Regions from separate parts of the Methylobacterium sp. CM6244 genome, predicted to be linked through region 3. Evidence: predicted binding sites of a transcription regulator. Region 3 holds the regulator's gene; each other region holds the start of a gene.

Region 1 (7,742 bases), 1.3 Mb from region 3:
GAGCGCGTCATCTACGGGCAGAAGCTCCTGCAGGCGGTGGGAGACCCCCTGCTCGGTTGGACGTCGATCGACGACCGGCCGTTCTATGTCCGCCAGATGAAGAACATGAAGGGGGAGATTCCCATAGCCAGGATGGCAGGGCAGCCCTTGCTGTACTTCTCCCACGCCTACGGCGCCCTCCTCGCTCGGGCGCATGCCCGTACGGGTGATGCGGCCGCCATCGCCGGCTATTGCGGTCATGATGGCCGCGCGGATCTGCGCGAGGCCTTCGCGGACTGGGCGCACGCTTACGGAGATCAGAACGAGGCGGATTACCGGGCGTTCCTGTCCGCGATTTCTGATGGCAGGCTCGAGGCCGCGCCGGATTCCTGCCTCTGATCGGTGAGGCGGGAGGGATGGGCGCCTCGGCCCATTGCCCTATCTCGCCATGGTCGCCGAGCAGAGAACCGACCATGAGCACCGAACGCGCCGAGGGCTACCATGAGGCATTGTCGAGCGTCAGAAGCACGATCCAGCGACGCGTGAAGGCCGCCGACATATCGCATGAGGGGAAGCTGGAACTCCTCGACCTCCTCTCGATGCTGGACGATATGCTGAATTCGGGCAAGCGGGACGAGGATGCCGACCGGTCCCCACCCGTGCCCCTGAGCGGCAGCTTCTGACCACCCGTCGTCACCGCGGGGAGGTTTGATAGCGGACGCGGTCCGATCCTCCGGACGGTGCCGGGCAGGCATCGTCAAGACGGCATCGATTCCCTGCTAAGGGTGCCCATCCTTCTTCTCGGGGAGCGAAAGGGGGACGGCGTCCCCCTGCAGGGTCCGGCTGGTGAGGGGCATCGCCATACGGTAGCGCAAGCCGTCGGGCGTGAAGGTGAAGCTCGCCTCGGCCTTCAGGTTGTGCGCCAGCATCTCGCCCAGAACCACCGTGCCAAAGCCCTTGCGGCGGGGCTCGCGCTCGTCCAGCGGGACGCCACGCTCCACCCAGTCGAACACGAGGTAGGGGCCGCCATCCCGCTCCTCGATTTTCCGCTCCTCGACCCGCCATGTCACGGCCAGGCCGCCCCCTGGCGTGGACAGGGCCCCGAACTTGAGGGCGTTCGTCGAAAGCTCATGCAGCGCGAGCGCGAGGGGTTCGGCCGCGCGCAGATGCAGCCGCAGGTCCGGTCCGTCGACCTGCGTGCGTCCATCCTGGTAGGCGAGCGCGCTGGTGAGTTCGTCAGTGACGAGGCGGTCGAGATCGACCCCGGCCAAGGGGTTCTGGATGATGACGTTCTGCACCCGGGCCATGGCGGCCAACCGCCCGTCGAGATGCGCGGTGTAATCCTCCAGGCTCTCGCTGAATTCGGCCGAACGCCGCGCGATCATGCGCATCGTCGCCAGCGTGTTGCGCACTCGGTGCTGCAATTCGGCCAGCAGCACCACCTGCTCTTCGGTGTCCGTCGGGTTGGATCCCATCGTCATCGCAGCTCCACGGCATGCTTGAGGCAGAACCGGTTCAGGATCACATCGATCCGTTGGCATCGAAATGATGGCCTTCGTGGTCGAGGTGAAGATAACTCGGATTGAACAAGGATGCCCTCTGCAGGGCAAGAAAGTCGGGAATGGTCAGGCGCCCACCCTTCAGCACGATCAGGCCGGCGCGTCGCAATTCCTGCAGCGTGCGGTTGATGTGCACGTTCGAGAGCCCGAGCGCATCCGCCAGTTCCACCTGCGTCAGCGGCAGGTCACAGGTGGTGCCCTCCGTCAGGCCGACGCTCTGCAAGCGCAGGAAGAGTTCGCAGAGGAGATGACCGACGCGCTCGAAGGCCGTGCGCTGGCCGAGATTGACCGTCCATTCGCGCTGGACCGCGACCGTCACCAGGGTGTCCCACCAGAGTGCCTTGGTGAGCCGCACATTGTCGTTGGCGATCTGTTCCAGCGCGGCGCGCGAGATCTCCGCCAGTTTGACGGGGGTGAGGGCAACGATGGAATGGTCCATCTCGCGCAAGAGATAGACGTGGCTGTCGCAGAGATCGCCGGGCACGAAGAAGGAGATGATCTGACGCCGGCCATCGTCGAGCTGCTTGTAGCGACAGGCCCACCCTTCCAAGATCAGGTTGACGTGATGAGGATCGTCACCTTCGCTGATGATATCGGAGTGTTTTGCAAAAATCCGCTGCTTGCTGGCCGCGATTTCCAAGGCCTGCCGGTCGTCATGCGAGAGCTTGGTGAAGTGCTCAAGCTTGCGAAGGAGATGTTGCGGCATGCTTTCCTCGTCGTGCGCAGAGCACGAATAGAGAATTGCCCACACACAATAATTTACTTGTGTTAAGTTTTCGGGGAGCTTCTCATTGACCCCCCTGGAAATGAAAGCAAGACCTTGCACGGGTGCCGCCGTCAAGCCTTGAAGAGCGTCTCGATCGCGGCAAGCACCGTTTCGGGCTCGACCGGCTTTTCCAGGCGGAGAACATGGGCGTAGGCGTCCGGGATGACGCCTTGGTCGTAGCCCGTCGTGAAGACGAACGGCACGGATCGGGCGATCAGAACGTCCGCGAGCGGGTAGACGCACTCGCCCCCGAGATTCACGTCCAGACTTGCTGCATCCGGCTTCGTACGTGCCTCCAGGATCTGGAGGCCGCTCCGCACGGAGGCGACCGGGCCCAGCATTTCAGCTCCGGCATCCTGCAATTCGCGCCGCAACTCGTCCGCCAGAAAATACTCATCCTCCGCGACGAGGATGCGTCGGCCTTGGAATATGCTGTGCGGCATCGGTGTCCTTCTGGCGGATCGTGCGTTCCGATACGGGAAGTGCAATGGTGCAGTGAATGCCGTCGGCTTCCATCACGTAGGTTGTTCTGGCCCCGAGTTGGTAGGGCAATGCCCGTTCGATCAGTTCGCGGCCGGAGCCGCCTCCCTGCGGCTGATCATCCCGCGATGGCATCCGCACGCCGTGCTCACGCCAGTCCACATGCAGCCATGGGCCATCTTCCGGTCTGGGATACTCCACGTGCCAGCGAATTTCGAGGCGTGCCTGCCGCTGCGCGAGCGCCCCGTATTTCAGCGCATTCGTCGCCAGTTCGTGCAGGGCCAGGGCGAAGATCTGGACCGTCGAGGAGCGCAGCGCGATCGCCGCCGGCCCGATCATGCTGACGCGGGAGGCCCCGCCGTCGAGCGCGGCCACTTCGCTCCGGATCAACTCGTCGAAACTGACTCTCTCACCCTCGGCGAGGCGGGACAGTAATCCCTGCACACGGGCGAGGGCCGCCAGGCGCGGGCCGTAGCGCGCCCGGAAATCGGCGAGATCCGTGCTGTTGCGCAGGGTCTTGTCGACGGTGGCGCGCACCACGCCCATGAGATTGCGGGTGCGGTGCTGCAGCTCCGCCACGAGCACGCTCATATGCTCGGCCGTCTCCTTCTCCTCGGTGATGTCCCGGCCGACGCCGCCGATCCAGCATACGGCACCGGCCGCGTCGCGCATGGGAAAATCGGTGTCCCGCAGCCAGCGGATGCCGCCGTCACTGGGCCGCCTGACGCGATACTCGAAGGTGACGCTCTCGCCCGTCCGGACCCGTTGCAGGCTCTCGACCGCACGCTCGCGGTCTTCCGGCACGATCAGCTCGACCCAGCTGGTCATGTGGTCGCCGGCGACTGCCGTCGCACGGTCGAGACCGTAGATCGTCTCGAAGGCAGGCGTGAGATAGACCCACTGGAAGGTCGAGGCGTCGCGCATCCAGAGCACGTTGGAAGAGGCTTCGCCGAATTGGCTGAGGCGCTCCTCGCTCTCGCGCAACGCCGTCTCGGCTTTCCTGCGCGCCGTCACATCGCTGGCCGTTCCCAGCCATTCCTTGATCTCGCCCCACTCCGTGAGCGTCGGCACGGCACGGGACAGGCTCCAGCCGAGCGACCCGTCGCTGCGGATCACCGCATGTTCCAGCTCGAAGATTGATCGCGTCGCGATTGCCCGGTCGATGGCGGCGCGGACCTCCGCTTGGTCGCCGGGGCGGATGTAGCGGTCGAGCCAGGTCTTGTTCGGCTGGTCCGTGGCGCTCCGGAAGGCGCGTCCCTCCAGCCGTTGCAGCTCGGACCAGTCCGGGCTCATCCGGTAGACGACGTCCGAACTGGCGGTGACGAAGGCACGGAAGCGCTCCTCGCTCTCCCGCAGGGCCGCCTCGGTGCGCTTGCGAGGTTGGATGTCCTTGAACAGGATGGCGACCCGCTGCTGTTCGGTGGTGCCGACGCGAAAGGCATAGACGTCGTACCAGCGCCCGATGGCGCTCGACCGGCGTTCGAACCGTTCCGCCACGCCGTTCAGGGCGATCCGGCCGAACGTCTCGAACCAGTTCGCCTCGAGCCCGGGGAGCAACTCCCGCATCGTCCGGCCGACGGCGTCGCCGAGCCCGGTCTGGTGACCGAATGCAGGATTGACGGAGAGGAACCGGTAATCGACCGGACGCTGCCGGTCGTCGAAGATCATCTCGACGATGCAGAAGCCCTCGTCGATGGAGTTGAACAGATGGCGGTACATCGCCTCGCTCTCCTCCAGTTTCGTTTGCGCGACCTCGTCTTGCAGACGCAGGATCTCCTCCTGAGCCGCCTTCCAGGCGGTGATCTCCTTGGCAGTGGTCGCGACGCCGTCGCCGAGTTTCACCACCGATTGGTAGAGCCAGCCGTCTCCCCGCTCGTGTGCGTAGCGGCGTTCGGCGACCGAGGACCGGCCTGTCTGCACGACCTGCCGAAAAGCCTCGAAGGTCCCTTCCTGAACCACGCCTGGACTGCGTTCGAGGAGGCTTTGTCCCCTCACCTCGCCGAGGTGCCGTTCCGACGTGTGGTTGTTCAACCGCCAGCGGAAATCGACGATCTCGCCCGAAGCGTCCCGGACAGCCTCGAAGACCTGGATCATGTCCATGGAACTGTCCAGCGTAGCCTGCAGCAGGTCACGGCTCAGCTTCAGCTCGGCCGTGTGCTCCCTCACCTCCCGTTCCAGTTCGGCACGATGCCACGCTTCGGTTTTGCGTAGTGCGTCATGGGCTTCCGTCAGGGCGCGGGTACGGTCCATGACCCGCTGCTCCAGTTCGCTCCTGCCGGCCCGTGCCTCATTGAGGGCGCCGGTCATGGCGTAAGCGGCGGAGGCGAAGTGCGTCAGCCGAGTGAGGAGCCTGAGATCCTCGCCGTCGAAGCCGCGATCGGGGTCATGCATGCCGGCCCAGAGCGTACCGACCGGCTCATCGCAGGCACGGAACGGCACCAGCAGGAGTTCCCGGATCAGCGGCTCGACACGGGCGGCCGGGAAGCGGGTATGGGGGCGGGAAAGCAGCAGGGGAATATTGCGGCTCACCACGAGTCCGCAGGGGCTCTCGTCGAAGGAGATCGAGCCGCCCATATGGGCGGCCCATGGTCCTGCGATTGCCGGCCAGTGGAAGGTTTTCGTCGGCTCTCCCGACCCGAGAATGCTGATGCCGGCCGACTCGGCCATGCCCATCTCGACGACGAGATCCGCCAGACGCTGCAGGACCGTGTCCGGCCGGACGGCCAGCGCCTGGGCCAGTTCGGCCAGCGCATGAGCTTCCGCCTCGTAGTCGGGAGGCCGTACGGGACGCCTCAGCAACGCGTCGGTGATCAGGACCTCTTCGAGGCCGGCCAGCGCATCCGGTGACTCCGTGAGGGTCATCTCTCTTGGGTGCTCGTCGTTCGTTCGAGGTCGAAGCAGCCAGGAACACCGCCAGCGTACTCAATTTCGCTCTCCAGCGCGAATGTCATCAATCTTTCCGCGATAGGGCGCGCTGAATCAATTTAAACTTGTGCCGAACGCCGAATACGCATTGGTCCAATCTCCAAGGTGCCGCTTTCGCTCGAGACGGACCGATCGACGTCGAGGGGACGAGCCGGCGGTGCACGCCCTATCCGTCCGCGTCCGTCCGGGATGCCCGGTCGCCGAGGATGAGGTCGAGCTCCCGAAAGACGGCCGCATTGCTCACCGGTTTCTCCAGCCGCCGAGCGGATGCGTATCGGTTCGGGATCGTCGCCAGATCGTAGCCGGTGGTGAACAGGAACGGTACGTCGAGGGCACGGAGGGCGTCGGCCACCGGGTAAACCTCGTCACCCCCGAGATTCACGTCCAGGATGGCGGCGTCGGGCGGCATCGGGCCTTTGAGGAGGGCGAGGGCACCCTCGAGGGTGGCGATGGGACCGAGCACCTCGGCGCCGGCATCGGACAAACCGCGCGACAGTTCGTCGGCCAGGAAGTACTCGTCCTCCACCACTAGGATACGCCGGCTGCAGAGCGTCCGCTTCGGCATCATGTCTACTCCCTTCCCCCCGTAGTGAAACGGATGGAACCATGATGCCGTCAACGTCATCTTCTTCCATCACGTAGATTGCTTATGCGTCGAACCAGTCAGGCGGAGGGCGATTACTCAGCCCACCGGCCGGATCATCCCGTTTATAACGATGCGCTCCTGCGTGGGAGCGGACCCTGCGGGCGGACGAAACACGTCATGCGTCTTGAAAGCGGTTCGGTTCGATGGCTCGCCGGCAAAAGCCGGATCCTCGTCGCCGGTTGACCCGAGGGCTGAAAATCGCGAGGAACAAAGGCCGAACGCGTTGCCTGCCTGCTGCCCCGTGCACCGATGTGACAGCCCGATCCGATGTCGAGCCCTGCCGACACTGCCCCCGTCCGCAAGATCATCCATATCGACATGGATGCGTTCTACGCATCCGTCGAGCAGCGCGACGATCCGGCTCTACGAGGGCGGCCCCTGGCGGTCGGCGGGTCGCGCGAGCGCGGCGTGGTGGCGGCCGCCAGCTATGAGGCGCGAGCCTTCGGCGTGCGCTCGGCCATGCCCTCCGTCACGGCCCGGCGCCTGTGCCCCGACCTCGTCTTCGTCAAGCCGCGCTTCGAGGTCTATCGGGCGATCTCCGAAGAGATCCGCGCGGTCTTTGCCCAGCATACTGCGATCATCGAACCGGTGGCCCTCGACGAGGCCTATCTCGACGTCACCGAGAATCTGCAGGGGCTGGCCACCGCCACCGAAGTGGCGCGGGCGATCCGGGCCGAGATCCTCGCGCGGACCGGCCTCGTGGCCTCGGCCGGCGTCTCCTACAACAAGTTCCTCGCCAAGGTCGCCTCGGACTTCCGCAAACCCGACGCGCTGTTCGTGATCACGCCCGTGATGGGCCCTGGCTTCGTCGAGGATCTGGCCATCGGCCGGTTCCACGGCGTCGGCCCCGTCACCGAGGCGAAGATGAAGCGGCTCGGCATCCTCACCGGCCGCGATCTGAAGGCCCGCTCGCTGGAAGAGCTGCAGGCGGCCTTCGGGAGCTCGGCGGCCTACTATCATTCGGTGGCGCGCGGCATCGACGAGCGGCAGGTGCGTGCCCATCGGATTCGGAAGTCGGTGGGGGCGGAGACCACCTTCTCGGAGGACCTCACCGAGTTCGATGCCATGGAGGCGCGACTGGCGCCGCTCATCGACAAGGTCTGGGCGTCCTGCAGCGCCAAGGGCGTCGCCGGCCGCACCGTCACGCTGAAGGTGAAATTCTCGGATTTCGTCCAGATCACTCGGGCGCAGTCCTTCGAGGCCCCGGTCGCCGGCCGCGATACGATGATGCACACGGCGCTGGGATTGCTGCGCACGGTGTTCCCGCTCCGCCGCAGCGTTCGCCTGCTCGGCGTCTCCCTGTCGGGCCTGCAGCAGGGCGAGACGGAGGGACCGCGCCAGCTCGGGCTCGCGATCTGATCCCGGCAGCGGGCAACGGCGGATGACG
Region 2 (7,742 bases), 2.1 Mb from region 3:
GGGACGCATCGGAAGTTCCTGGGAGTCTGGTCCGGTTGGACCGATCGGGTCTTTCGTGGTGCCGGGTTGGCCCTCGCGTCAAGCACAAGGATAACGAACCGTCTCAGCTTACGGGCAGAGTGATGTTCTCGCGCCACGAAAACGCTCACTACGCTTGACGGCTTTCGGGCATGGGGGCCGCAATCACGCGGATTTAGCCTCCTTGGATCTGGTGCTCGGGCCGGCCTTGGGCGACACCTTGTCCAACATGAGCAACGTGGTCCCCTTCTCCCGCCCCCCCGCCGCCGCACCACAGATCTCCAATGTGGTCGCCGTCGCCGACGATCTGTTCGCCGCCCTTGAGCTGCTTCAGGGCGTCGCCCACCGTGCCGCCGCCATGGGCCGTCCCCGCAGGGAGATGGAGCTCACCGTCCGCAACCTGCGCGAAGCGGTCAGCGCCGTGGAGCGGGCCCTCGACTGCATCGGCGAAGGCGACGAGGCCGGCCAGGGCTGAACCGACACCGCGCCCGAGCGTGATGCGCGCAGGCGCCGTCTTGCCTACGGCTACGGCATTCTACATTTTTCGCGGGAAGCGCCGTCCCGCCCTGCTCCCCCTTGTGGGGAGGATTTGGAGGTGGGGGTGGTTGGGTGACCCTGATGCTGCGGAGGCTGGCGGAGCCACACTCGAATCCGCCGCGACGACAAGATTTTTCGCTACCTTCGTCAACTAGTGGACAGACGCCTTGGCGGTGATAAGCTAAGCGCGAGACAGAAGGTGAACACAGCGCATCAGATGCTCCCGTCGACAGAGTCCTTCATCGAAGGCAATCTCCTGCTGAAGGCGCTGTCCCGGGAGGATCGCGGGCTTCTCATGCCCTATTTCGAACCGACCGTCGTTCGGCGCGGGGAGGTTCTGTTCTCCGTCGGGTCCCGGGTCTCGTACATCTCCTTTCCTTGCGATCAGACGGTCATCAACCTGATCGTCTCCATGCGGGACGGCCGGAGCGCCGAGACGGCCACGATCGGCCGGGAGGGCGCCGTGGGCGGCGTCGTCAGTCACGGCAGCCTTCCGGCGTTCAGTACGGCCCTGGTGCAGATCGGCGGACCGGTCCTCAGGCTCGATGCCGCGAAATTGCAGGACGCCAAGCTTCGCTCGACCACGCTGCGCAACCTCTTCACCCGTTACGCCGATTGCCTCCTCGGCCAGGTGCTGCAATCCGTGGCGTGCAACGCCCTCCACCCGATCGAGGAGCGATGCCTGCGCTGGCTGCTGACGCTGCAGGACAGGATTGGCACCGAAACGCTTCCCGTGACCCACGAACTCCTGGCCAACATGCTGGGCGTGCAGCGGACCTACCTGACCCGGATCCTGCGCACCCTGCAGGTACAGGGGCTGATCGAGGTGGGTCGCGGCCGTATCACCATTCTCGACCGGGCCAAGATCCAGGAGGCGGCCTGCGAGTGCCATGGCGCCGTGGTGAGCCATTTCGAGACCGTGCTCGGGGCCGTCTACGATGCCGACGGGCGGATGCTCTTCGTCGATCCTCCGACGCAGCCGAGCCAGGACGATCCCGTCCCGGCAGCGGCTGTCTGAGGCGGCATCGCTCGATGTCCGCTCGGGGGGACGAGGCTTTCCGATCCCGGGCACAGGTGCCGGGTCAAGTCTCCGATCCGAGTTCGATACGCTGTGGGTGGGGAGGATCTCGCGAAATCTCGTGGCGAGACTTGTTCGTTGCGAGGTCCGACTGCATTTCATGTGATGGCGATCGACGGAATCAGACCCGCATCCGATGACCACTGCGAATGTACCTCCACCCCTCCGAGGGAGTCGTCGCGATCTTCCTTCGCCGGTAAGGACGGCGGCCGGTGGTATGACCGACGGTGCCGTTGGCATCGGCGATGGTGCCGCCTCCCTCGATCGGTGGTCGACCGACGAGCGCTATCGCCTCGTGGCCAGGGCGACCAACGATGTCGTCTGGGATTGGGACCTGCTGCGCGACGCCATCCTGTGGAACGAGGCGCTCGAGACGTCCTATGGCTGGCGGCCTGCCCATATCGGTCCCGGCTCCGACTGGTGGCTCGGCAACATCCATCCCGATGACCGCGCCATCGTCTCCGCCGGGCTGAATGCCTTCCTCGACGGAGGCTCGGACAGGTGGAGCTGCCAGTACCGTTTCCTCAAGGGAGACGGGGCCTATGCCGACGTGCTGGACCGCGGATATCTCGTCCGCGATGCTTTGGGCGCGCCGGTGCGGATGGTCGGCGCGATGCTCGACGTCACCGTCAGAAGCCAGTTGGAGGCACAATTCCGCGCGGTCTTCGAGGGTGCCAATATCGGGATCGTCCAGTTCGATCCCCGCAGCGTCCTGGCGCTCAGGGTCAACGCCAAGCTCTGCGAGATCTGGGGTGCGCCGGAATCCGAGATCGTCGGTCGCTCCCTCGCCCAATGGACCCCCGCCGAGGATGCGGATGCGCGCGACGACCTGCATCGCCGCCTCGCCACCGGCGAGACCCTGCAGGACCGGTTCGAGAAGCGCTACCGGAGACGCGACGGCCGGATCATCTGGGCGAGGGTGAACCTCGTCTCCCAGACCCTGGGTGACGCCGTTCACGCCATGGCGATGATCGAGGACATCACCGAGGAGAAACGCGCGGATGCCCGTCGCGAGGCGCTGATCAGCCTGGGCGACCGCCTGCGCGAATTGCGCTCGAACGCCGATGTCGTGGCCATGACGGCGGAGATCCTGGGCCGCGCCCTTGGGGCGACGCGGGCCGGCTACGGCATGGTCGACCTTCCGGCGGGGCTGGTGACGGTAGCGCATTCCTGGTCCTCGGACGGACAGACTTTTCCGAGCCGGACCCTGCGGCTCGAGGAATTTCCCGCCAGTATCGCCGGCCTGCGGCGCGGCGAGATCCTCGCGGTGGACGATCTCGCGACCTCCCCCGACCTCGATAGCGATGCGGAACTCTACATCGCGGAGGGTGTGCAGGCGGTGATCTCCGTCCCCCTGCTCCAGCGCGGTCGCCTCGTCGGCGTGCTCTATGCGACGGAGGCCTCGCCGCGCTCCTGGACGCCGCACGAGATCGCCTTCGTCCGCGAGGTGGCGGAACGGGCCTGGAGCAGCCTGATCCGGATCGAGGCGGACGAGCAGCAGCGGATTCTCAACCGCGAACTCAGCCACCGCATGAAGAACACCCTCGCGATGGTTCAGGCGATCGCCTCGCAGAGTCTGCGCAACGTCACCGATGTGGAAGCGGCCAAGCATGCCTTGGCCGCGCGCCTGATCGCCCTCGGGAATGCCCACGACATCCTGCTGACCGGAGAGCGCGAGAGCGCCGCCATCTCGACGATCCTGCAGAGCGCCCTGTCCCTTCACGACGACCAGCAGCCGGGGCGGTTCGATCTGTCGGGGCCCGAGATCGTCATCGGCTCCAAGGCGGCCCTGTCGCTCGCCCTGATGATGCACGAACTCGCCACCAATGCCGCCAAATACGGCGCCCTTTCCAGGCCGGACGGCCGCGTCGTCGTGGAATGGCGGGTGGTCGTGGCGGGAGACGACGACTCGATCCACCTCACATGGTCCGAGCATGGCGGGCCACCCGTGAACCCCCCGACACGGAAGGGCTTCGGCTCACGGCTCATCGAACGCGGGCTCGCCGGCGCCGTCGGCGGCGAGGTCTCCCTCGCCTACGAGCCGGATGGGCTGATCTGCCGGGTCGTCGCGCCCCTCGGCGGGTTTCAGACGAGCGTCTAGGGCGTTCTGCGCCGAAGTGGTTGCCGGTTCGGCGAGCAGGAGCGCGGCAAACGAAGGCCTGGAAATGCTCGCCGACCCATCGCGGTCGGGGGCCGCCCCAGCAGAGGAGCGCGTCCCACTTCCATGGTGCGTTCGGCCGCGAGAGCTTGGCGAGCGTCCGCCCGAGCGCGGAATTCAGCGCCGATATTGTAGCTGTACGCATTTTGTTCTAGCTGGGTGGCGGATATGCGTGGCGTGCGTCTTGCCCGCCCGGCCCGTGCGCCCGACATGGCGACCGGTGGCGGGACCGTTGTCATCGACCTCGCCGCATGACGTGCCGGAGACGATCCCCGCGCGTCGTCGCCGATCCTCCTTTCCGCCAAGTCCTGCCGCCGAAGAGACCCAATGGCCAAAGCAAAAGCCGCCGCCAAGACACCACGGGGCCTGAAGAGCCAAGCGGCGCAGGCACAGGAAGAGAGCGTCGAGGCGCGGATCGAGAAGCTGTTCGAGGGTAGCCCCGACCGTCGCGTCATCGCCGTCCGGGGCGCGCGCGAGCACAACCTCAGGAACATCGATCTCACGATTCCGCGCGATAAGCTGGTGGTCTTCACCGGCCTCTCGGGGTCGGGCAAGTCGTCGCTCGCCTTCGACACGATTTATGCGGAAGGCCAGCGCCGCTACGTCGAATCGCTCTCGGCCTATGCCCGTCAGTTCCTCGAGATGATGTCGAAACCAGACGTCGATCAGATCGACGGGCTCTCGCCGGCCATCTCCATCGAGCAGAAGACGACGTCGAAGAACCCGCGCTCCACTGTGGGGACCGTCACCGAGATCTACGATTACATGCGCCTGCTCTGGGCGCGGGTCGGCATCCCCTACTCGCCCGCCACCGGCCTGCCGATCGAGAGCCAGACCGTGAGCCAGATGGTCGACCGGGTGCTGGCCCTGCCGGAGAAGAGCCGGCTCTATCTCCTCGCCCCCGTGGTTCGGGGCCGGAAGGGCGAGTACCGCAAGGAGATCGCCGAGTTCCAGAAGAAGGGCTTCCAGCGTCTTCGCATCGACGGCGAATACTACCCGATCGACGATGCGCCGAAGCTCGACAAGAAGCTCAAGCACGATATCGACGTGGTGGTGGACCGGCTCGTGGTGCGGGCCGACATCGCCGCGCGTCTCGCCGATTCCTTCGAGACCGCCCTGGAACTGGCCGACGGCATCGCGCTGATCGAATTCGCCGATCCGGCCGAGGGCGAGACCATCACCTTCTCGTCGCGCTTCGCCTGCCCGGTCTCGGGGTTCACGATCGCCGAGATCGAGCCGCGCCTGTTCTCGTTCAACAACCCGTTCGGCGCCTGCCCGACCTGCGGCGGCATCGGCCACGAGATGCGGATCGACCCCGAACTGGTCATCTCCGACGTCAAGCTCAGCCTCAAGCGCGGTGCCGTCGGCCCCTGGGCGAAATCGACCTCGCCCTACTACGGCCAGACCCTGGACGCCCTGGCGGGGCATTACGGTTTCAAGACCACGTCGCCCTGGTCGGGCTTGCCCGAGACGGCGCACAAGGTCATCCTCTACGGCTCCGGCCGCGAGTCGATCCGCTTTGCCTATAACGACGGCATGCGTGCCTACGAGGTGAACAAGCCGTTCGAGGGCGTCATCCCGAACCTGGAGCGGCGCTACAAGGAGACCGAGAGCGACGCCTCGCGCGAGGACATCGCCCGGTTCATGAGCGAGACCCCTTGCGCCTCCTGCGGCGGCAAGCGCCTCAAGATCGAGGCTTTGGCGGTGAAGGTCGCGATGCAGGATATCGGCGACGTCACCGCGCTCTCCGTACGCGAGGCGCATCGCTGGTTCTCCGAACTGTCGGAGAAGCTGACGCCGAAGCAGAACGAGATCGCCTTCCGCATCCTGAAGGAGATCCGCGACCGTCTGACCTTCCTGGTCGATGTCGGCCTCGACTACCTCACCCTGGCGCGCGGCTCGGGCTCGCTCTCGGGTGGCGAGAGCCAGCGCATCCGCCTCGCCTCGCAGATCGGCTCCGGGCTGACGGGGGTGCTCTACGTCCTCGACGAGCCCTCCATCGGCCTGCACCAGCGCGATAACGAGCGCTTGCTCGGCACGCTGAAGCGCCTGCGCGACCTCGGCAATTCCGTCATCGTCGTCGAACACGACGAGGATGCGATCCTCCAGGCCGATTACGTCGTCGATGTCGGCCCCGGTGCCGGGATCCATGGCGGGCAGATCATCGCGCAGGGCACCCCCGAGGAGGTGCTGAAGAACCCCGCCTCGCTCACCGCCAAGTACCTGACGGGCGAGATGAGTGTGCGGGTGCCCACAGCCCGGCGCAAGACGAAGAAGGGCAAGCTCACCCTCGTCGGCGCGCGGGGCAACAACCTGAAGGATGTGAGCGTCGAGATTCCGCTCGGAACCTTCACCTGCGTCTCGGGCGTCTCGGGCGGCGGCAAGTCCACCCTCATCATCGACACGCTCTACAAGGCGGTGGCCAAATCCCTCAACGGCGCGATGGAGCACCCGGCTCCGTTCGAGCGTCTCGACGGGCTGGAGAATCTCGACAAGGTCATCGACATCGACCAATCGCCCATCGGGCGCACGCCGCGCTCTAACCCGGCGACCTATACCGGCGCCTTCACCCCGATCCGCGACTGGTTCGCGGGCCTGCCGGAGGCGAAGGCGCGCGGCTACCAGGCCGGCCGCTTCTCCTTCAACGTGAAGGGCGGGCGCTGTGAGGCCTGCTCGGGCGACGGCGTCATCAAGATCGAGATGCACTTCCTGCCGGACGTCTATGTCACCTGCGACGTGTGCAAGGGCCGCCGCTACGACCGCGAGACCCTGGAGGTGAAGTACCGCAACCATTCCATCGCGGACGTGCTCGACATGACCGTCGAAGAGGCGGCGGACCTGTTCAAGGCGGTGCCGACGATCCGCGAGAAGATGGAGACCCTGGCGCGGGTCGGCCTCGGCTACGTCAAGGTCGGCCAGCAGGCCACCACCCTGTCGGGCGGCGAGGCGCAGCGGGTGAAGCTATCGAAGGAGCTCTCCAAACGGGCCACCGGCCGCACCCTCTACATCCTCGACGAGCCGACCACGGGCCTTCACTTCCACGATGTCGCCAAGCTCATGGAGGTGCTCCACGAACTCGTGGACCAGGGCAACACCGTCGTGGTGATCGAGCACAACCTCGAAGTCATCAAGACCGCCGACTGGGTCATCGACATGGGCCCCGAGGGTGGCGATGGCGGCGGAATCGTCGTGGCCGAAGGGACGCCGGAGCAGATCGCCAAATCGAAGGCGAGCCATACCGGTCGGTTCCTGCGCGACGTGCTGGCCCGCCGGCCGCTCGCCGAGGCGACCGCCAGCGTGGTTGCGAAGGGCCGTAGCGCGGCGGAATAGGCAGGCTTCACGCGCCGGCCGAGCGTGATTCGTCCGGCGCGGGGAACCGGGGCTCTGTTGCGGCGCACAGGCTGCCTGCGATCAGGAATTGCGATGCGCAAACCGCCTCCCGCGTTTGCGCAATCGTCCCGTTGATACAGTCGCTCGCAACAGCTTGATGGCCCAGCGTTATTTTGCCGATGCGTTGCTCAATGCGACGCCATGCCCAAGGCAATTCTGCCGAGAAAGTTAACAAAACCTTGCGCTGCAGCGCGCCCAAATTGCGGCTTTTCCGCAACGGTGGATTTGGAACTGCCTCGATCCGAAGCATTGGACTGTCATTCCGATCCGACCTGTAGAATAGTTCTCAGCGTTGAGACACGAATTCGGGCCGCAAGGGGGGCCCTACGCACAAAAAGCCAGGAAGCCGCAAGAATGCGGCGCTCGGCAAGATGGTGCGTAGGTCTGCGCGGCGAGTGCCTGAAATCCTTGGGAAGGACTAGAAAATGACGAAGAACTGGCTCGCCACCGGCGCACTCGCGCTGACCATGGGCATGACCGCCTCGGCTTCCTACGCACAGACCACGACGGTTCCCGGTGAGCAGGTCGGCCTCGCCACCGGCGCGCCGCTTCCCGAGGGCA
Region 3 (7,742 bases):
CGCTTCCACCAGAAGATCATTTCGCTCGGCCAGTGCGACGTGATCAAAGACATCACCAGCAACCTGCTGATGCATGTCCGCGGTATTCGCAACACCGCGCTGCGTCAGGGGGAACGCGCGGCCAACTCGATCAAGGAACACGTGGCGATCATCAAGGCATTGGAAGCGCGCGATGCAGATCTGGCGGAACGCCTCGTGCGCGAGCACGGCCTCGGCCTCGCCAGCCATGTCGAGAAATATGGTGACTATCTCGACTGATCGACGCTGCCGCCAGAGTACCCGCCATATCGCATGGCTCCCCGGCCGTCGGTGACCGACTAAGTCATCGGCGGGGACTGGGCGCGCGGCTCCGCCGGACACCGCGAAGGCCCGCCATACAGTGGCGGGGTAAGCCCCCGCGGCACGAAGCCCCTTCGGATGATTGAAGGGCCCGGCGGGTGATACCGGCGGACGCCAAGCCGGCCCGCGGTAAGGCCGCTTGAGCGGAACATTGCACCTCAGGAACAAACTCTACCACCGGGTTAACGGAACCCTTGCAGAACACTTGCGGAACGTCTACCGTGTTCGTGTTTTGTTTCAGCGGCGTTAGTCGCGGCCATTGGCTTCAGTGGAAGAGTGATCTGTATGTTGACGCGTAAGCAGCTGGATCTTCTCCAATTCATCCAACAACGGATGCAGGAGAGTGGTGTCCCGCCCTCCTTCGACGAGATGAAGGACGCCCTCGATCTCAAATCGAAGTCGGGGATCCACCGGTTGATCACGGCCCTCGAAGAGCGCGGATTTCTGCGTCGTTTGCCGAATCGCGCCAGGGCGATCGAAGTGATCCGGATGCCTGAGAGCCTGACCGGTGCACCGGCGTCGAAGCCCGCTCCCGCCGGTGAAGTTCGCCGCTTCACGCCGAGCGTCGTCGAAGGCGGTCGGTCCAAGGCGATGCCGTCCCTGCGCCAGCCAACGACCCAGGCCCAGGACGAGAGCGGAAGGTCGATCACAATCCCGGTCATGGGACGGATCGCGGCCGGCACGCCGATCTCCGCCATACAGAACCAGAGCCATTCCGTGACGCTATCACCGGACTTCCTGGCCGGCGGCGAACATTACGCGCTGGAGGTCCGTGGCGATTCGATGATCGAAGCGGGTATCCTCGATGGTGATCTTGTCGTGATCAAGAAGCAGGACACTGCGAATACGGGCGACATCATCGTTGCCCTCATTGACGATGAAGAGGCCACATTGAAGCGCCTGCGTCGCCGCGGTTCCTCCATCGCTCTGGAAGCGGCAAACCCAGCCTACGAGACGAGGGTTCTGGGTCCGGATCGTGTTCAGATCCAGGGGCGGCTCGTCAGCCTGGTCCGTCGTTACTGAAGCCCGTCCGACTGCGTTTCGGATGACGGATCGCCGTCGTCGCCCTCGGGTTCTATGGGTTTCGGACTTGGTCCCGATTCCTTCGGAGGCGAAGGGGACGGCGTGACGACAGCGACCGCCCGCCGCCATGGCGGACGAGAATGAGGTTGGTGGGCGGACGTGACCTGCGGTCCTTCAGGGCCGAAACGGATGGCGGTGGCGCCGCGTAGGGCTAGGTATGCGCGATCGATGACGAAGCCGGCCCGGCAGTCTTTGGGAGCGTCACGGCGGGCGATGATCACACTCGCCCGTTCGCAATCCTCCGCGAAGGCCCGCTTGTCCTTGACGAGGGCGACGATCCGACCCGGTCCTAACTCGACGACGCATCCGACGGTATCGCATCGGCTTCTCGGCGAGGCTGCGACGGCGGCGACTTTCCGCGAATCGCCATCCGCCTTGAGCCATTGTTCGAGGACGAAGGCCGGCGGGCTGCCGAGAATGCTCAATCGGCCGTCCCCGTCGCGGAAGGCTGCACCGCCACCCTCACGGTCGATGTAGACGTCGTAACGCGGCGGCATGGTAGCGAGCACGACACCGAGAGCGGCCGGAGCAAGGCCGATCCAGCGTAAGCTCGAGACGGGAAGTGTCAGCAGGAGCAGAGCGAGAGCAAGCAGGCAGAGTGCCGTGCTGCCATAGGCCGGGACGACGAGCGTGGCGTGTCCGAACCCGCTGATCCAGCCGGAGATCGTGAGCATCCCGCGTACGGCGAGCCCCATCGCCCACCAGACCGGCTGGTCCAGTGCGAAGGGATAGGCGAGGATCCCAAGAACCGCCGCCGGCATCACCGCCAGGGAGACGAGGGGCAAGGTCAGGGCATTGCCGACGATGCCGAAGGGCTGGACGGTCTGGAAATGATAGGTCGCGAAGGGCGCCGTGGCGATCTGGGCGATCAAGGTCGTCGCCAGCGTGCCAAGGACCGCGACAGCCAGAAACCGCCAGGTTCGGGCCAAGAGGCCCGCACCTTCGCGTGGCGGCATCCAGCGATTGAGCGCACCGGCGCAAGCGATGAGGCCCGCAACCGCGCCGAACGACATCTGAAAGCTCGGGCCGAGAATCCCGTCCGGCTCGCGCGCGAGGGCGATGAGGGCAGCGAGCGCGAGGTTTCGCATGCTCAAAGCCGGGCGATCTACCAGGATCGCGCCGAGCATCACCAACGTCATGATGAGCGAGCGTTCGGCAGCGATATCCCAGCCCGAGAAGACGCAATAGGCCGTGACACCCACCATGGCGAAGCCGGCGGCGATCTTCTTGATCGGCCAAACCAGGGCGAGCCCCGGAATGAGGGCGAGCAGCGCGCGGACGAGCCAGAACACGACGCCGGCTGCGAGCACCATGTGGAGGCCGGAAATCGAGACGACGTGGTGAATTCCCGCCGCACGCAGAACCTCGTTGGTCTCGGCATTGATGAGGCCGCGCTTGCCCGTTACGAGGGCGGCGGCCACCGCGCCGGCCTGCCCGCCATTGGCGTCGGTGATGCGCCGGGTCAGCGCGTTGCGGGCGTCGTCTACGGCGGCTGCCAGCGCTACCGAGCGGGGCAAAGGCCTGGGCGGATGCTTGACGTCGATCTTGCCTACCAGGGAACCGACGGCACCGATCCCGCGAAAATAGGCATCCCGGGCGAAATCATATCCGCCGGGGCGGGCCGCGTCGGGCGGCGGCAGGAGCCGTGCCGTCGCCGAAATGAAATCGCCGGGCTTCAGCGCAAGGGCCTTCTTGTAGGAAACGCGGACCCGCGTGGGCCGGCGATCCGGCGGGAGGTTGGCGAAACTCTCCACGAGAACGATCAGGCGGGCGCCGACTTCCCGTTCGTCGAGGGCTTCGACCAATCCGGTGAGCGGGGCAATCGTCGTCCGGGCCAGGACGGGTGCCGCTACGACCTGCATCCTCAGGGTGGCGGCCGCGAAACCCAGGAAGGCTACGGCAAGTCCGAGAACCAATGCCAAGGCCACGGGCCTCGAACCGAGGCGAAGTGCGAGGGCAGAGAGTGCGGACGCGACGAGGAGGGGTGCTGCCAGCGCAGGCTGACCATCCGTGGCGGTGAAACAGACGAGGATGCCAAAACCGAACGTGACGGCAAGCCAGGGAAACAGGCGCCTCTGTTCGGATTCCTGAACCAGCCCGTCGACGATCCAGCGTCTAATCGCGCCGATCAGGATCGCGGGTGAGCGTGACGAGGCCAAGGCGGCACCCGTCGCACCCGTGGCTCGCGCACTGGCCTGCGCCATCTCCGGCTGCGTCTCTCCTCACGGCTCACGAAGCGCGAGAGATGCCGCCCGCGCGAAATCGTCCCCGTTTCGCGACTCGGCGCCACGCTTTCTTAACGTCATCGAAAACGCATGCTACATGCGCCGATCCGGGCCGGTCGATCCGCCCTCTCATTTCACGCACAAGTTTAACCGCCCGATGTCGTCACCCGTCGTTACGCGCTTTGCCCCCTCCCCTACGGGGTACCTGCATATCGGGGGAGCGCGCACGGCGCTCTTCAACTGGCTTTATGCCCGTCATTTCGGCGGCAGAATGCTGCTGCGCATCGAGGATACCGATCGGGAGCGCTCGACCCAGGGCGCCATCGATGCGATTCTCGACGGGCTCCGCTGGCTCGGGCTCGATTGGGATGGGGACGTCGTCTACCAGTTCGCCCGCGCCGCGCGGCACCGCGAGGTAGCGGAAAGCCTGCTCGCTTCGGGCAACGCCTATCATTGCTACGCGACGCCGGACGAACTCACCGCCATGCGCGAAGCCGCGCGGGCCGAGGGACGTCCCATGCGCTATGACGGGCGTTGGCGCGACCGCGATCCTTCGGAGGCACCGGCGGGCGTGAAGCCGGTCATCCGCCTGCGCGCCCCATCCGAGGGCGAGACGGCGGTGGAGGATCAGGTTCAGGGCCGCGTGACCTGGGCCAACAAGGATCTCGACGACCTCGTCCTGCTCCGTTCCGACGGCAATCCGACCTACATGCTCGCGGTCGTCGTCGACGATCACGACATGGGCGTCACCCATGTGATCCGTGGCGACGACCACCTCACGAACGCCGCACGGCAGGGCCAGATCTATGATGCGCTCGGTTGGTCCGCGCCCATCATGGCCCATATCCCGCTCATCCACGGTGCTGACGGCGCCAAGCTCTCGAAGCGCCACGGCGCGCTCGGGGTCGATGCTTATCGCGACCTCGGCTACCTGCCCGCCGCCTTGCGCAACTACCTCGTCCGCCTCGGCTGGAGCCATGGCGACCAGGAGGTGTTCTCGACGGAGGAAATGATCGCTGCCTTCGATCTCAAGTCGATCGGACGCTCCGCTGCCCGTTTCGACTTCGCCAAGCTCGAGAACCTCAATGGGCTCTACATCCGCGGCGCGGAGGATGCCGTGCTGATCGATGCGATCGAGACGATCCTGCCGGCCCTCGCCGCCGATCGCGGATTGCCCACGACCCTGTCCCACGAGCTTCGTGACAAGCTGCGGGCGGCGATGCCCGGCCTGAAGGAACGCGCCAAGACCCTGGTCGAGCTTCTCGACAGCGCCTATTACCTCACCGCCTCCCGGCCGCTCAATCTCGATGACAAAGCGAAGACGCTGCTGAGCGAAGAGGCCCGCCAGCGCCTCGCCGCGATCTTGCCGGCTCTCGCCGACCTGCCGGAATGGAACGCGGCCTCGACGGAAGGCGCAGTGCGCCGGTTCGCGGAGGAGAACGCACTCAAGCTCGGCCTGATCGCGCAGCCCCTTCGGGCCGCGCTGACCGGGCGCGCGACCTCGCCCCCGGTTTTCGACGTCATGGCCGTACTCGGACGGGAAGAATGTCTGGGCCGCCTGGCCGATCAGACGGCGTCCGCCTGATCGCATGCATCGAACCGGTGACAGATCGGCCCGGTTTTCGCTTCAGCGATAGCGTGGAGAGGGGGATCGGTTGAAGGCGGTGGGCCGATCCGCTAACCCGATAGATGTGTGAGCACTTGCAGCATAGGTCTGCCCGTGCGCTCCGGGCCGAAGTGGTGGGTGTCGCCATGCGGACCGGCGCTCCCCTCTGCCAAGGTCTGCCTTCTGCCAAGAAAGGGTCCACGTCTCCATGAGCGCCTCCAGCACGATCTCCGTGGGCGACAACCAAGTCGAGCTTCCGATCAAGACCGGTACGATCGGACCTGACGTCATCGACATCGGCAAGCTTCACGCCAAGACCGGCATGTTCACCTTCGATCCGGGATTTACTTCCACCGCATCCTGCGAATCGAAGATCACCTATATCGACGGCGATGCCGGCGTGCTCCTCTATCGCGGCTACCCGATCGAGCAGATCGCCGAACAAGGCGACTTCCTCGAGACGTGTTACCTGATGCTGTTCGGCGAATTGCCGACGCCCGCCCAGAAGGCGGATTTCGACTACCGGGTCACGCGCCACACCATGGTGCACGACCAGATGAACCGCTTCTTCCAGGGGTTCCGCCGCGACGCCCACCCGATGGCGATCATGGTCGCCTGCGTTGGCGCGCTCTCGGCCTTCTATCACGACTCGACCGACATCTCGGACGACAAGCAGCGGATGATCGCCAGCTTGCGCATGATCGCCAAGATGCCGACGCTCGCGGCGATGGCCTACAAGTATTCCATCGGGCAGCCATTCGTTTATCCGAAGAACGACCTCGATTATACCTCGAACTTCCTGCGGATGTGCTTCGCGGTGCCGTGCGAAGAGTTCGTCGTCAACCCGATCTATGCGCGCGCGCTGGACCGGATCTTCATCCTCCACGCCGATCACGAGCAGAACGCCTCGACCTCCACCGTTCGTCTGGCCGGTTCCTCGGGCGCCAACCCCTTCGCCTGTATCGCCGCCGGCATCGCGTGCCTGTGGGGCCCCGCGCATGGCGGCGCCAATGAAGCAGCGCTAAAGATGCTGGAAGAGATCGGAACGCCCGACAACGTCGCGAAATACGTCGCCAAGGCCAAGGACAAGAACGACCCGTTCCGGCTGATGGGCTTCGGTCACCGCGTCTACAAGAACTACGATCCGCGCGCCCGCATCATGCAGAAGACCACGCATGAGGTGCTCAGCCAGCTCGGCATCAAGGACGATCCGCTTCTCGAAGTCGCTGTGCAGCTCGAGCAGATCGCCCTGAAGGACGAGTACTTCATCGAGAAGAAGCTCTACCCGAACATCGATTTCTATTCCGGCATCACCCTCAAGGCGATGGGATTCCCGACCTCGATGTTCACGGTGCTCTTCGCCCTGGCCCGCACCACCGGGTGGATCGCTCAGTGGGCCGAAATGATCGAGGACCCCTCGCAGAAGATCGGCCGTCCGCGCCAGCTCTATATCGGACCGGACAAGCGCGAATACGTGCCCATCGGCCAGCGCGGCTGATACTTTCGTTCAGGCTGTCCGTCGTATTCGACCTCGCTTTCGAAGCGAACGTCACGGAGGGTCATGATCTTATGGATAAAGGAATGAATGAAGGTGGGGTGGCCGACAGGCTACCCCGCCTTTTTTGTGCCCCTACCCGCGTCGTGAGCCGTCCGAAGAGCGAGGCCTGATCGATCTTCGATCGATCGGGCAAACAAAAAGGCCGCCCTCTCGGGCGGCCTTTTTTCGTCTCGGCGATGATCTGGTGGGATCAGCGCGAATAGAACTCGATCACGAGGTTCGGTTCCATCTGGACCGGGTAGGGAACCTCGGTGAGGCTCGGCACGCGGGTGACGCGAGCCGTCATCTTGGAGTGATCCACCTCGATGTAGTCCGGCACGTCACGCTCGGCGAGCTGCGAAGCCACGACGACGATCTCGAGCTGCTTCGAGGAATCCTTCACCTCGATCACGTCGCCCGGCTTCACGAGGAAGCTGGCGATGTTCACGCGACGGCCATTCACCTTGACGTGGCCGTGGTTCACGAACTGACGGGCAGCGAACGGGGTCGGCACGAACTTAGCGCGGTACACGACCGCGTCGAGGCGACGCTCCAGCAGACCGATCAGGTTCTCGCTCGAATCGCCGCGAAGGCGGATCGCCTCGGCGTAATAACGGCGGAACTGCTTCTCGGTGATGTTGGCGTAGTAGCCCTTGAGCTTCTGCTTGGCGCGCAGCTGCGTGCCGAAGTCGGACATCTTGCCCTTGCGGCGCTGGCCATGCTGGCCGGGGCCGTATTCGCGGCGATTGACGGGGCTCTTCGGGCGGCCCCAGATGTTCTGGCCCATACGGCGATCGAGCTTGTGCTTCGCCTGAATACGTTTTGACATCGCGGTTCCTCTCAGCGAGTGAGATTGGTCGAGGAACGCGCCCTCCTCTTCCCGAAGCGGCCCGAGGCCGAAGCGGAACGACAGAGCGGACATTGCCGCTCACGGGTGCGCTTGAAAAAGCTG

What was found. Region 3 encodes LexA, which represses DNA repair genes until DNA is damaged. Its sites were predicted from a motif close to TGTTCNNNNTGTGTTCNG; they were not measured.
Region 1: dinB (DNA polymerase IV) is a predicted target of LexA. The motif match lies at 6,559-6,576, and genes of this name have one in related genera.
Region 2: uvrA (excinuclease ABC subunit UvrA) is a predicted target of LexA. The motif match lies at 3,928-3,945, and genes of this name have one in related genera.

What each region holds. Positions count from the first base shown of each region.
Region 1 covers NZ_CM139247.1:3,663,365-3,671,106, reverse strand. The annotation lists gene ACYQML_RS17120 (DUF2252 domain-containing protein) at 1-378, shown strand, start outside; gene ACYQML_RS17115 (hypothetical protein) at 453-662, shown strand; gene ACYQML_RS17110 (sensor histidine kinase) at 759-1,460, opposite strand; gene ACYQML_RS17105 (Crp/Fnr family transcriptional regulator) at 1,501-2,244, opposite strand; gene ACYQML_RS17100 (response regulator) at 2,376-2,747, opposite strand; gene ACYQML_RS17095 (PAS domain S-box protein) at 2,698-5,646, opposite strand; gene ACYQML_RS17090 (response regulator) at 5,876-6,274, opposite strand; gene dinB (DNA polymerase IV) at 6,623-7,714, shown strand.
Region 2 covers NZ_CM139247.1:4,453,479-4,461,220, forward strand. The annotation lists gene ACYQML_RS20875 (hypothetical protein) at 1-9, opposite strand, end outside; gene ACYQML_RS20880 (hypothetical protein) at 248-493, shown strand; gene ACYQML_RS20885 (Crp/Fnr family transcriptional regulator) at 773-1,573, shown strand; gene ACYQML_RS20890 (PAS domain S-box protein) at 1,851-3,734, shown strand; gene uvrA (excinuclease ABC subunit UvrA) at 4,119-7,121, shown strand; gene ACYQML_RS20900 (hypothetical protein) at 7,129-7,431, opposite strand; gene ACYQML_RS20905 (transporter) at 7,607-7,742, shown strand, end outside.
Region 3 covers NZ_CM139247.1:2,389,752-2,397,493, reverse strand. The annotation lists gene ACYQML_RS11080 (GntR family transcriptional regulator) at 1-258, shown strand, start outside; gene lexA (transcriptional repressor LexA) at 625-1,362, shown strand; gene ACYQML_RS11070 (ComEC/Rec2 family competence protein) at 1,356-3,626, opposite strand; gene gltX (glutamate--tRNA ligase) at 3,805-5,232, shown strand; gene gltA (citrate synthase) at 5,462-6,751, shown strand; gene rpsD (30S ribosomal protein S4) at 7,002-7,619, opposite strand.